Regions from separate parts of the Pseudorhodoplanes sinuspersici genome, predicted to be linked through region 3. Evidence: predicted binding sites of a transcription regulator. Region 3 holds the regulator's gene; each other region holds the start of a gene.
What was found. Region 3 encodes PhoB, which activates phosphate uptake and scavenging genes when phosphate is short. Its sites were predicted from a motif close to TGTCATNNANCTGTCAT; they were not measured.
Positions count from the first base shown of each region.

Region 1: the regulator PhoB is predicted to act here: its motif matches at 1,715-1,731, upstream of phnF (phosphonate metabolism transcriptional regulator PhnF).
Region 2: the regulator PhoB is predicted to act here: its motif matches at 2,192-2,208, upstream of CAK95_RS00970 (HAD-IIA family hydrolase).
Region 4: the regulator PhoB is predicted to act here: its motif matches at 1,739-1,755, upstream of phnA (phosphonoacetate hydrolase).

Region 1 covers NZ_CP021112.1:5,758,478-5,761,756, reverse strand. The annotation lists gene phnC (phosphonate ABC transporter ATP-binding protein) at 1-656, opposite strand, end outside; gene phnF (phosphonate metabolism transcriptional regulator PhnF) at 943-1,686, opposite strand; gene phnG (phosphonate C-P lyase system protein PhnG) at 1,851-2,267, shown strand; gene phnH (phosphonate C-P lyase system protein PhnH) at 2,269-2,868, shown strand; gene CAK95_RS27915 (carbon-phosphorus lyase complex subunit) at 2,871-3,279, shown strand, end outside.
Region 2 covers NZ_CP021112.1:205,192-208,470, forward strand. The annotation lists gene CAK95_RS00965 (MurR/RpiR family transcriptional regulator) at 409-1,350, opposite strand; gene CAK95_RS00970 (HAD-IIA family hydrolase) at 1,347-2,108, opposite strand; gene CAK95_RS00975 (ABC transporter ATP-binding protein) at 2,256-3,279, shown strand, end outside.
Region 3 covers NZ_CP021112.1:1,172,435-1,175,713, reverse strand. The annotation lists gene pstB (phosphate ABC transporter ATP-binding protein PstB) at 1-233, shown strand, start outside; gene phoU (phosphate signaling complex protein PhoU) at 263-976, shown strand; gene phoB (phosphate regulon transcriptional regulator PhoB) at 988-1,701, shown strand; gene CAK95_RS05860 (GcrA family cell cycle regulator) at 1,804-2,304, opposite strand; gene CAK95_RS05855 (aspartate aminotransferase family protein) at 2,666-3,279, shown strand, end outside.
Region 4 covers NZ_CP021112.1:2,391,815-2,395,093, reverse strand. The annotation lists partial or broken gene CAK95_RS11600 (transposase) at 1-17, shown strand, start outside; gene CAK95_RS11595 (sugar-binding transcriptional regulator) at 664-1,641, opposite strand; gene phnA (phosphonoacetate hydrolase) at 1,825-3,123, shown strand; gene CAK95_RS11585 (alkaline phosphatase family protein) at 3,126-3,279, shown strand, end outside.

The sequences.
Region 1 (3,279 bases), 1.4 Mb from region 3:
ACCTGATGCAGCGACACCAGAACGGTAATGTTGTCGCGCTTGTTCAGGTCCGCGAGAATGTCCATGACGCGGCGGGCCGAGCTTGGATCTAGCGAGGCGATGGGCTCGTCGGCGATGATGATTTCCGCGTTTTGCACCAATGTACGCGCAATCGCGGCACGCTGCTGTTGTCCACCCGATAATTGGCTGCCGCGTTTCAACGCATGTTCGGCGATGCCGACGCGCTTGAGCGCCGTCATGGCACTGACCTTCTGATCCTGCGTGAAATACCCGAAGGTCGCCGGGATCACGGACATGCGTCCGAGGAGACCAAGGCAGACATTCATCAAAAGCGACAGTCGTGGCACCAGGTTGAATTGTTGAAACACCACGCCGACACGCGAGCGCAAGCCGGCGGCTGCGCGTGTGACGCAGCCATTCTTCTGAATCGCCTGATCAAACAGGTGAATCGAGCAGGGCGCGCCTTTGTCTTTCTCGCGGTCAATCGGCGTCAGGGCAGCGATGGTACGAATGAGTGTGGATTTGCCGGAGCCGGATGCGCCGATCAACCCAACCATCTCGCCCCGCGACAGCGAGAACGAGACATCGTCCAGAACCTGGCAGTTGCCGAAAGACTTTGAGACATGTCGCACGACCAGAATTGGTTCAGCCTTCATGTCATAGCTCCCGCATCCATGAAACGGGGCTAACAGTGGTATATGACAGTGCGATGAAGGCGGTGCCGTGCGATGTCTATCTTCTGAGCAGTTGATTTTGCTGGATTTATAGCCCTGCCGACTTTTCCGTCATTGTCTTGTCGCGGAATTGTCATTCGATCTTTTGCCGGCGAAGCGCTTGTGAACAGGCCGGAAAAGCGCTTTGCCATCGTTTGAAGATGGCTGCTGACATCAATAGTTTTAATTTTTGAAATTTTGCTGTCGCGGCGATTAAATGATGTGCAGCTCAGTTCTCGATGACAAGTTCGACACGATCCGCAGCAAAGCGTGCATGACTCGTGAGGATCGGCCTACCATCGGACGCAATATCGACACTGTCGACCACAATCAGCGGCCTTCCAGGCGTGAGTTGCAACTTTGCAGCGTGGATCGCATCCGCCATGGCCGCGGACACGCGTGTGTCGCGGCGCTTGTAATCCCGAAAGCCGATATGCGCGAGCAGGCGGCTGACCGAGCGCGCGGCTCGGTAAATCTTGGCAGCATCGGGAGCGAGGTCAGCTGGTAGCCAGGTCGTTCCGAGTGAAATCGGGACGCGGTTAGCGCTGCGCAGGATTTCGAGGCGGATCGTCATCGCATTCGGCGGAAGATCGAGCCGGAGCGCGATGTCACGCGGTGCAGGCTCCTTGGAGCTTGCCAGTAAACGTCCGCCCGCCATGCGCCCGGATGCATTGATGATTTCGGAAAAGCGTGTGCGTGCGCGGATGGGATAGCTAATCCGGGCAGGTTCAACATAGGTTCCGCTGCCGCGCTCGGCACGCACCAGCCCGCGTTCGGTGAGCTCAGCCAAGGCCCGGCGCACGGTGTGACGATTTACACCAAACCGATCTGCAATGTCTTGTTCGCTAGGCAGTTTTTCACCAGTGGCGAAGTCGCCACGCACGATCGCATGTTCGATATCGTCAGCAATTTTCCGCCATAGCATCACGCCGGCCGGCGACACAGTGTTCAGGGCCTCACCGGAATGCGCCATGCTTTTTTGTTCCCATCGGACTGCGGAATGTCATCAAAGCGTCATTGTGCATGCGCTAGAAAGTTGTCTATCACACTAGACAACTTCATGCTACATTTTTTCTCATGACCGAGCGCGCATCCATAGAGACGAAACTCGCTTCTCGCCTTGCCCGGCAGAACGCTATGCGGATTCTGGCCGAGGCGAAGCTGCAAGAGATTGCCGACGGTTTGGCTGTCATCGGCGAGGTCATTCAGCATACCGATCTGCGTCCGCCGGAATCCGGTCTTGTGATGTTGCGCGGGCGGATCGGCGGTGATGGTGCCCCGTTCAACGTCGGTGAAGCGACTGTCACGCGTTGCGCCGTACAGTTGCAGTCGGGCCAAGTTGGATTCTCTTACGCACTTGGTCGTGACCGGCACAAAGCGCGGCTTGCAGCCGTGTGCGACGCGCTGTGGCAGAGCGATGAACACCGTGAGGCTGTCGAACGTCATGTGTTGTCGCCGGTGCGGATGCGCATCGATGCAGAACGCACTGAGAACGAGTGCCGGACGGCGGCGACACGCGTTGATTTCTTCACCATGGTGCGGGGTGAGGACTAGAATGATCGTCTCGCTCGCTCCTGCATTCTCCGAACCGGTTTTTGAATCGCAATCCGCCTTCCGTGCGGTCATGAAAGCAATGTCGCGGCCGGGTCTTGTTCACGACCTGCGCCACGACCTGTCGCCGCCAGCGCCGTTGTCTGGCGGTGCTGCCGCGACTATTCTGACATTGCTTGACTACGAAACCCCGGTCTGGCTGGACGCTGCTCTGGCCGATGCGAACGATGTTTCGCTCTGGCTGCGTTTCCACACGGGTGCGCCGATCACGCATGATCCGCAGCAGGCGGCTTTCGCATTGATCGCGGATGCGGCGAATGCGCCTGACTTTATGGGGTTTGCGCTTGGAGCGCCGGATTATCCGGATCGCTCGACAACGTTGATCCTGCAAGTTGAGAGCCTATCAAGCGGGCCTTCGATCGCTCTGAAGGGGCCGGGTATTGACGGCGTGCAGATGCTGTCAGCGCGACCGCTACCGGAGGACTTCGTTCATCGTATGACCGACAACCGCGCTTTGTTTCCACGTGGTGTCGATGTGCTGCTGTTGACAGATAACGCGGTGGCCGCTGTCCCGCGCTCGACGCGTATCGAAGGGAGCGCCTAGTTATGTACGTTGCAGTCAAGGGCGGCGAGACAGCGATTGCGAATGCGCATCGCCTGCTGGCGCATGAGCGGCGCGGTGACCAGAACACACCCGAACTCAGCCTATCGCAGATCGATGGACAGCTCAGCCGTGCCGTCGATCGCGTGATGTGCGAAGGCTCGCTTTATGATCGAGAGCTGGTTGCGCTGGCTATAAAGCAGGCTTGCGGTGATCTGATTGAGGCGATCTTCCTGGCGCGTGCTTATCGTACGACGTTGCCGCGTTTTGGATCGTCGGAGCCGCTTGATACGGCAGCAATGCAGGTTCGCCGGCGTATCTCTGCGACATTCAAGGATATTCCCGGTGGTCAGCTGCTGGGGCCGACATTTGACTACACGCACCGGCTGCTCGACACAGCGTTGGCCGAAAACA
Region 2 (3,279 bases), 970 kb from region 3:
ACGAGTCTCTCGCCGTCATCACAGCACTCAAACGCTAACCATGTGTGATTCGAACCCGTCTCTTGTAAGTAATCGCGAAAAAGACCGGAAAAGGATTTTCGGAGGCCAGAGACTAACCGCCGAATAGCGCCAGCTTCCTATGCGTGGTGGACTTGCCAGGACTCGAACCTGTCTCCATCTCATGATGGAACGCGTCGACTGGAAACACGCGAACCTAGAAAGCGACTAAGGCATTTATCAGGAGCTTATCGAGAGTCCTCGGGGGTCGCGGACACGCATCCCCGTTGCGTAGACGTCAAAGACCACGCCGTAAGATGACGTTGACGACGCGACAGCCAGTGAACTGCGCTGCTTGGCTGGTTTTCGACCGGCTGTCAAAATGGAGACCTTGCTATTTAAGCGCGACGGCTAGAAGCGCTTGGTCGACAGCACGTCGAAGGTCTTTGCAATCGTATCGACAGATTTGTCGTAGGTCGCGAGCGCCAGCGAAGCGATCAGCGCATCGACAACTGCAAGCTGCGCGATCCGGCTGGTCATCGCCTCGGTGCGGAACTGCGTCTCCTTTGCCATCGTGTGGAGAACGATATCGGCATGGCTCAGCAGCGGCGCCTTGCCGTAATTGGTGATGCAGATCGTGGTCGCGCCGGCCTGTTTGGCGAGCCGCGTCGCCGTCACGGTTTCGATCGTGCTGCCGGAATGCGAGATGGTGATGGTCGCAACATCGCGCCCGGTCAGCGATGCGCTGATCGCCTGGACATGCGAATCGATCACGACTTTCGTTTCGATACCGATTCGCATCAGTCGGTAATTGGTATCCTCCGCGACCGGCGCCGCGCTGCCGACGCCGTAGACCTCGACCCGCCGTGCCTTGACGATGGCCTTCACCGCCCTCGCCATCTGCGCGGTATCGAGAACTTTGAGCGTATCCTGCAGCGCCTGGATATCGCTGGCGAAGATTTTCTCCAGAACCGCGCGAGTCTCGTCGCCGCGATTCAGGTCCTCATGGATGAACTGAACCGGCTGAACCAGGTCGCGCGCCAAGGCGATCTTGATCTGCTGAAATCCGCGCGCGCCAAGCTGCTGGCACAGCCCAACCACGCTGCCTTCGCTCGATCGCGTCTTCTCGGCGACCTCGGTCACCGACATGTGCACAACGTCGCCGGCATTCGCGAGAATGAAGTCAGCAATGCGCTGCGCTGTTGGCGACAATCTCGCGCGCATCGCAGAAAGGCGTCCAACAACGCCAGTAAGCGCGTCCGCCTGCAATCCATTCGTTTCCGAGGCCCTGTTCGGATTCACCCCTTCCGGACGAACATTTTTTCGCGGCCGGAACGCCGTCGCCTTTTTCATATTGCCGCCTGCATGGCTTGTTGAGGAGTGATCTCACGATAGCCGTCGATATCATCCACTCCCAACATGGCGCCCGGATGAACACGCACGAACCGCAAGCCCATTCGCCGCGCACCGGCACCGTCGGTGTCCGGATTGTCGCCAATCACGACGCCCTGATCGCTGGCGATCCCGAGCAGATCCAGCCCCTTCAGAAACAGCGTCGGCTCCGGCTTACCGATGACGCGATAAGACAGCGGACCGGTGCAGGCCAGCAAGGCCGACAGCAATGCTCCGGTTTCCGGAACGATCTCACCGGCAAGACCGGGATGCGTGTGATCCGGATTCGAGACAATGAGTCTTGCGCCGGCCCGTATCGCGTTGGCGGCCTTTGCAAGTCGCCCATAGGTGAAACGCTGATCACGCGCGAGAACGACGATATCCGGGCGGCCCTCGCTGAGCCGAAGGCCGATGCCGCGCGCATAACGATTCAACGCGACGCTGCCGATCAGCATCACCCGCGCTTCCGGTTCCTCCTTCATGATGCAATCCAGTGTCGTCGTCCCGGCCAATACAATGCGCTCTTCCGGCACCATCAGCTTCGCCGCGCGCAAGCGGCGCGACAATTGCGCAGGCGTATGCTCCGCATCGTTCGAGACGATGACAAAGCGCCGCTCCAATCGTTCGATGAGTTGCACGGCGCCGGGCAGCGCCTTTGCGCCGCTCATCAGCGTGCCATCGAGATCGACCAGATAACCAATTTTTCTATGCGCGCTCATGCCGGCGATTCCAAAGCGTCTCGCATCCTTCGTAATCGTATTCTGAGATATTCTCAACATCATAAACAAAAATATTGAGATAGTTTCATCCAACTGTCACAGAGCGCTGTTTAGGTGTGCGGGCTTGCAAAGGGGAGATCGCGAGCGATGGCTGCCCTCAGCATTCGCCAGGCCCATAAATCATTCGGTCCAACGGCCGCAGTCCACGACTTTTCGCTGGACGTCGGCGATGGCGAATTCGTCACGCTGCTCGGCCCATCCGGCTGCGGCAAGTCGACATTGCTGCGCCTGATCGCGGGCCTTGAGACGCTTTCGTCCGGCGAGATCCTGCTGCAGGAGCGTGCGATCCACGACCTCGCGCCGTCGCAGCGCAATATCGCGATGGTGTTTCAGTCCTACGCGCTTTACCCGCACAAGACCGTCGCCGAAAACATCGCGTTTCCGCTTCTGATGCAGGCGCCGCTGCCGCTCCGTATTCCCGGTTTGCGCCGTCTTGTCCCCGGCTGCGGCGCGCTCGGTCGCCACATGACGGAGAAGGTCGCCAGCGTCGCGCATATGCTGCAGATCGCTCATCTGCTCGCGCGCAAACCGGCGCAGTTGTCCGGCGGCCAGCGCCAGCGCGTTGCCCTCGCCCGCGCCATGGTGCGCGAGCCGCAATTGTTCCTGATGGACGAGCCGCTCTCCAATCTGGATGCGAAATTGCGGACATCGACGCGTGCCGAGATCGTCGACCTGCATCGGCGGCTGGGAGCGACATTTATCTATGTCACGCACGATCAGACCGAAGCGATGACGATGTCCGATCGCATCGTGCTGATGCATGAGGGCCAGATCCAGCAGATCGGAACGCCGCTCGAACTCTACGAGAACCCGAAGAACCTGTTCGTTGCGGAATTCATCGGCCAGCCAAAGATCAACCTGCTGCCGCTGCAATTTGCGGATGGCATGCAGATCCTTGCGGACCAGATCGTCCGCGGCCTTCCCTCCCAGATCGATGGCATGCCGCTGCCTTCGCATAATATCCTTGTCGGGCTACGGCCCGAAGCCTTCACCTTGTGCGACCCGGGCGAGCCCGGAGCCCTGAACGGCAGTATCCATCTCGTCGAGGCACTCGGCAATGAAACGCATGTCCGGCTGATGCTGCGCACGACCGAGATCATTGTTCGCGTGC
Region 3 (3,279 bases):
GTTCGGCGCTCGATCCGATCGCGACCGCGCGTATCGAAGAGCTGATCGACGAATTGAGGCAGAACTTCACGATCATCATCGTGACCCACTCGATGCAGCAGGCCGCCCGCGTATCGCAGCGGACCGCTTTCTTCCATCTCGGCAATCTGGTGGAGGAGGGCCCTACAGAAACGGTCTTCACGACACCACATGATCGTCGGACACAGGATTACATCACCGGTCGCTTCGGCTGACCGGCCGCTGCAAGAGCGAGGACGAGACAATGTCTAACCATATTACCAAGGCCTTCGACGCCGACCTGCAGGAACTCAATCGCATGGTCGCCGAAATGGGCGGCCTCGCCGAGAAGGAAATTGCCGAGTCGGTTCACGCTCTGACGCGCCGGGATACGACCACGGCGCTCAAGGTGATCGCATCGGACGAGCAGGTTGACACCCTTCAGCGGGAAATCGAGGAAAAGGCGGTTCTGACGATTGCGCGCCGCCAGCCGATGGCGGTCGACCTGCGCGAGGTCGTCGGCGCAATGCGCGTCGCCAACGAGATCGAGCGGATCGGCGACCTGGCCAAGAATATCAGCAAGCGGGTGCTGGATCTCAATGGCGAATACCCCTCGCTGAAGCTGATCCGCGGCGTCGAACATATGGGCACGCTGGTTCTGACCCAGCTCAAGCGGGTGCTGGATGCCTATGCCGCCCGCAACATCGACGATGCGATGGAGGTGTGGAAGCGTGACGAGGAAATCGATGCGATGTGCGTGTCGCTGTTCCGCGAATTGCTGACCTATATGATGGAAGACCCGCGCAACATCACCTTCTGCATCCATCTTCTGTTCTCGGCCAAGAATATCGAGCGGATGGGCGATCATGCGACCAATATCGCCGAGACGGTGCATTACATGATGAAGGGCGAGCCGTTGACGCTCGAACGTCCGAAAGCCGACACCACCAGCTTTGCGCCCGTCGGCATCCAAGGCTGAATGAGACGCTGATGATGAGTGGACCGAATGCGCGCATCCTGATTGTCGAAGACGAGGAACCGCTTTCTCTCCTGTTGCGCTATAATCTTGAGACCGAGGGTTACGAGGTCGAAACCGTGACCCGCGGCGACGATGCCGATACGCGGCTGCGGGAAAGCACGCCAGACCTTGTCGTGCTCGACTGGATGTTGCCGGGTCTCTCGGGAATCGAGCTGTGCCGGCGGTTGCGGACGCGCCCTGAAACCAAGTCGATGCCGATCATCATGCTGACCGCGCGCGGCGAGGAGAGCGAGCGCGTGCGCGGTCTGTCGACCGGTGCGGACGATTACGTCACCAAGCCGTTTTCGGTGCCGGAACTTGTGGCGCGTATTCGCGCCCTGCTGCGCCGGTCCCGGCCGGAACGGCTGGCCGATATTCTGACGCTCGGCGAGATCGAGCTTGACCGGGTGAAGAAGCGGGTCTCGCGTGGTGGCCGTGATGTGGATCTTGGGCCGACGGAATTCCGGTTGCTGGAATTTCTGATGGAGCGTCCGGGCCGCGTTTTCACGCGCGAGCAGTTGCTCGACGGCGTCTGGGGCAGCGAAGTCTATATCGACGAACGCACGGTCGATGTGCATGTCGGTCGGCTGCGCAAGGCGCTCAATCGCGGCCGTGACGGCGATCCGATCCGGACCGTGCGTGGCTCGGGCTATTCGATCGACGATCGCTTCGGCAAGGCGAGCTGATCGATAGATCCGCGCTATCGCTGAACCCGCATGATCTGAAAAAGAAACGCCCCGGATTGTGGTCCGGGGCGTTTTCTTTCGTCTGCTCGTCCGCCGCGATGCTCAGCGATGGGCCGGCCGCTTGTCGCGCCGCGCCGCCGGCGGCTGATAGGCGATGCGCGAGTGATAGGCGCAATAGGGCAGGCTGGTCAGTGCATGGCCGCCGCAGAAATAGAAGTCCTGGGTCGCGGGGTCGCCGATCGGCCACCGGCAGGTCTGTTCGTTGAGCTCGAGCAAGGTGCGGCGCTGGCCCATCGGAACGACATTTTCGACCGGCGCCTGTTCGGGCTCGACTTCGTAGTCATAGGCGTAGGCATGCGCCAGGGCCGTATTCCCCCGGACCACGGGTCTTGCGACCCTCAGCATATGGGTCGTTCGTGGCTTGCGCGGCCGCGGCGCGCTGGCCGAGGGCGCCTTTGTCCGTCCGGAAAGCCCGAGACGGTGGACCTTGCCGATCACCGCATTCCGGGTAATTCCGCCGAGTTCCGCCGCGATCTGGCTGGCTGAAAGGCCATCCGACCAGAGCTTTTTGAGTTGCTCGACCCGTTCGTCCGTCCACGTCATTGAGCCTCTCCTGTCAGCATGGTGTTCGCGGAATCCGAATCCCTCATCGGGCAGCGCAAAGCCGCCGACGCTACGCACACCACTGGTAGATTTGAATTTAGGTCCGCCGCACGAGATGTCGTATCCGACAGATGGGACACTACAAGATGGCTGGACTCGGCCGCAAGAGTCCGCGAAGCCACATCCCCATAAAGGTGTTCATTTCCTCGCTTTATTCAACGAAATGCGGCATTGCATTACCGTTCGCGTGTGTTGACAGCGGGGGGAGCACACCTAGAATGTGCATAAGTGCCGCCCGCCGGGGCGGCATATTTCGTTTTTGTTCTGCGTCTTGGGACGCAAATTCTGCCGGACCATCGCCGTGCTCTCACATCTTCTGCCGACTTACGCCCGTGCCGAACTCGCTTTTGAGCGGGGAGAAGGGGTGTGGCTCACGGCCACGACGGGAGAGCGCTATCTGGATTTCTCGTCCGGCGTTGCCGTCAATGTGCTGGGTCATGCGCATCCTGTCCTCGTGGAAGCGCTGACCGACCAGGCTCACAAGCTCTGGCACGTCTCGAACCTGTTCCAGATGCCGGAGGCTGAAAAGCTCGCCAAGCGTCTGTGCAGCGCGAGCTTTGCCGATGTGGTCTTTTTCGCCAATTCCGGCGCGGAGGCGATGGAAGCGGCGATCAAGACCGCGCGCAAATTCCATGCGGCCAATGGCCAGCCCGAACGCGTCGGCATCATTACGTTCGAAGGCGCCTTCCATGGCCGCACGCTGGCGACGCTCGCCGCCGGCGGCCAGCAGAAATATCTTGAAGGCTTCGGCCCCGTGGCCGGCGGCTTCACACAGGTTGCCTTCGGCGATCTCGACGCAGTGAAGAAGGCGATCACGCCGGAAACTGCGGCGATCATCATGGAGCCGGTGCAGGGCGAAGGCGGCGTGCGCGTCGTCCCGGGTGAATTCATGCGGGCGATGCGCGAGCTGTGCGA
Region 4 (3,279 bases), 1.2 Mb from region 3:
GAGTGCAAGCCGCTTAACTCCAACCCAGATGAGCCAGAGCCTCCCTTCGTAAAACGCCCGATCAGTCTCAAATTATCTGACGACGGACATTCATCCATGGGAATAGGTCCCTCGCAAGCGGACCGCCAGTGTACCCGGCACTTCCAGTGTACCACAGTGTACCCGGAGAGGCCGGATGCCCACGGACGGTCGCGAACCGCGCCGGGCGTCAATGTATTCTGAAATGACTGATTTTACGAGGGTTCTTGCAGATCGGCGAACGGGCGCGGATGAGAAAGAATGGGGCCGGAGAGGCTGATGGTGCGCCGGTCGGAATAAAACTGCGAACACTGATGTTATTGAAATCACCTTGAAATTTTGAGAGCGCGCTAAGGCGTTTCAAGCCGGAGCACTCGACCGCGGAAGGTTACGTAGTGCGGCGTTGGCATCCCGGCCTTGCACACGCGGCAGGGGAAGTCTCCCCCGAATATGCGGAACATCAAACCGGACAAACGCACGGTCGGGGATACACAAGCCCGCTCGCGGAAGAGCTCAGCGACGACGCCAGGCGAGTTGTATCTCGCCGCCTCCGCCAATCGCTGCCTGACGCGGTATTCTGTGTGAGATCACTATCCCATCACTGTTGCGGGCATGATCCGACGCGCAGTCGGCTTCCGAAATAGGCTAGGCAATGAGTTCGCGTGCAGCACTTTCGTCGGTTATCAGCACATCACACAAACCTGCACGTATGGCCGCGCGTATGATCGCGGTCTTCTGCAGACCTCCGGCGGCCAGTACACGCTCCTTGATCGCGAGCAGGTCCTTGAGCGCCGGATTGACAACCCGCGCTGTGAGCGGGTGCTCGATCACCTGGCCGTCTGCATTAAGATAGTGGCCGCAGATGTCTCCGACGGCTCCCGCATCCAGCAGCGAGCGGCATGTCTCCCTTGAGATCACGCCGTATTCGAGCGCCTTGGATTGCTCCGACAGATCGATGGCGCTGAGCAACGCCAAATCAAGCTTGGGCACCATCGCCAACACGGACCGGACAGGCTCACTGGCAACGAGTGCATCCCGGAGCGCTGGTGTTTCCGCAAACATCGGAGCGGTGACGTAATAGCACGTCGCATCGAGCGCCCGCGCCATCATGGCCGCATTGTCGAAAGGATTGACGTGGGTGCCCTGCGCCAGCCCGCCGCACAAGAGCACCACACGACTTCCATCCCGCGCTCTGCGCTTCACGTTTTGCGCCGCGGCGTTAATCGTGCCACCCCACGTGATGCCCAGCGATCCTGCAGGTGGAAGAGCTTCAGAAACATAGCGCCCCGCCGCCGCTCCAAGAAAAACGCGAACATCGGTTTCGGCCATGGGTGCGGGCACGACGATGGCTCGCCTTAGACCGAAACGCTCGACAAGACCCGCTTCCAGCGCGACGCAGACACCAACTGGATCAGTGATCGTAATTTGGACGAAGCCATTCTCGCGGGCATCGCCAAGAATGCGATTGACCCGTTTGCGCGTGATCTTCAGCCGCTGCGCAATGGCATCCTGGGTCTGCCCTTCCTTGAAATAGTACCAGCAGATGCGGGCGATGAGCGCTGCATCGGCGCTGGCATCTCCGCTCTCGATGTCTGCTGTCGATCCGCCGTTGTTCTGGCTCACGCGAGCCCTCTTTTCTTCCCGTTGATGGATCCGGCTTCGCCGGCTGCCGCTGATCCCATGTCTCACGAATTTCAAACGGGATCAAATGTACCTCTTAAGTCACAAATGTGTCGCATGGCGTTGCTACCTATCCCTGCCAACAGACATCAGAAGCCTCACAACGGAAAACCCACGGATATTCCGATGAGCCGGCCGAACCGGGCGACGTCCGACACATTTTCCCATACTGCCGACCGACCGGCCGTCACCGCCAACGGGCGCACTTATGCGTGGCCGAAACAACCGGCGGTCGTCGTCTGCTTCGACGGATGTGATCCCGCCTATATCGAAGCGGCAAGTGCGGCCGGCGTCATCCCTACCATCGACCGCATGCGGCGCGAGGGTTTTGCCACTTTGGCGCTTGCTGCGATGCCGACCTTCACCAACCCCAACAATGTGTCGATCGTCTGCGGCGTGTCGCCTGCCGTTCACGGCGTTTCCGGCAACTTCTACCTCGATCGTGAAACCGGTGCGGAGATCATGATGGTCGATGCGACGCCGATGCGCGCGCCGACACTCCTTGCGGGGTTCTCGGAAGCTGGCGCGAAAGTTGCCGCGGTCACCGCCAAGGACAAATTGCGCAAGGCCTTGGGTCATGGGCTTGTGAGAGATGGGCTCGAAGGCATCGCCTTTTCGGCTGAAAAAGCCGACGAGGCGAGCGAGGCCGAGAACGGCGTTGCCGAGATCGAAGCGCTCGTGGGGCGCCGTGCGCCGGACCAATATTCCGCCGACCTCTCCCTGTTCGTCCTCGATGCCGGAATCCGCCTGCTTGAGACACAACGGCCGGAACTGACCTATCTTTCGCTGTCCGACTACGTGCAGCACAAGCACGCACCGCATGCGCCGGAAGCACTAGAATTCATGCGTGAGGTGGACCAGCGACTGGCACAGATCCTTTCGCTTGGCGCGCGCCTCGGAATCGTTGCCGACCACGGCATGAGCGATATGTCGGTTGCGGACGGCGCGCCCAACGTCATCTATCTCAGCGATCTGCTGGACGCCGCGTTCGGCCCCGGCACGACGCGCGTTATTTGCCCGATTACCGATCCCTTCGTTCGCCATCACGGTGCACTCGGGGGCTTTGTCCGTGTCCACCTTCAACGGCCCGGGCTGTCCCACTCCGAGGTGATCGATGTCATTCGGCAGACACCCGGTGTGGCCATGGCCTCACCACGTGAGGAGGCATGCCTGCGTTTCGACCTTCCGGCCGATCGCGAGGGAGATATCGCCGTGGTGGCGAGGAAGGGTGTCGCTTTGGGCGCCCATGCGCGCGACCACGACTTGTCGCAGCTTTCCGGCGAACGCTTGCGTTCCCATGGCGGCCTCGAGGAACAGGTCGTCCCGTTCATTCTCTCGCATCCGCTGAAAGACAACGTCCCCGTGCCGTTACAGCTTCGCAACTACGACGTCTTCTCCGTTTTGCTGAACGATGTGGCGACGTGAACATGCATCGCGCCATCCTCGTCATTCTCGACGGCCTGCGACGTGATCTCATCTCAACCGAGACCACCCCGCATCTTGCGGCATTCGCCAGACAGTCAGAGCAGTTTGCCAATTACCGCACAATCTTCCCCTCCTGCACGCGCGTCGTCTCGGCCA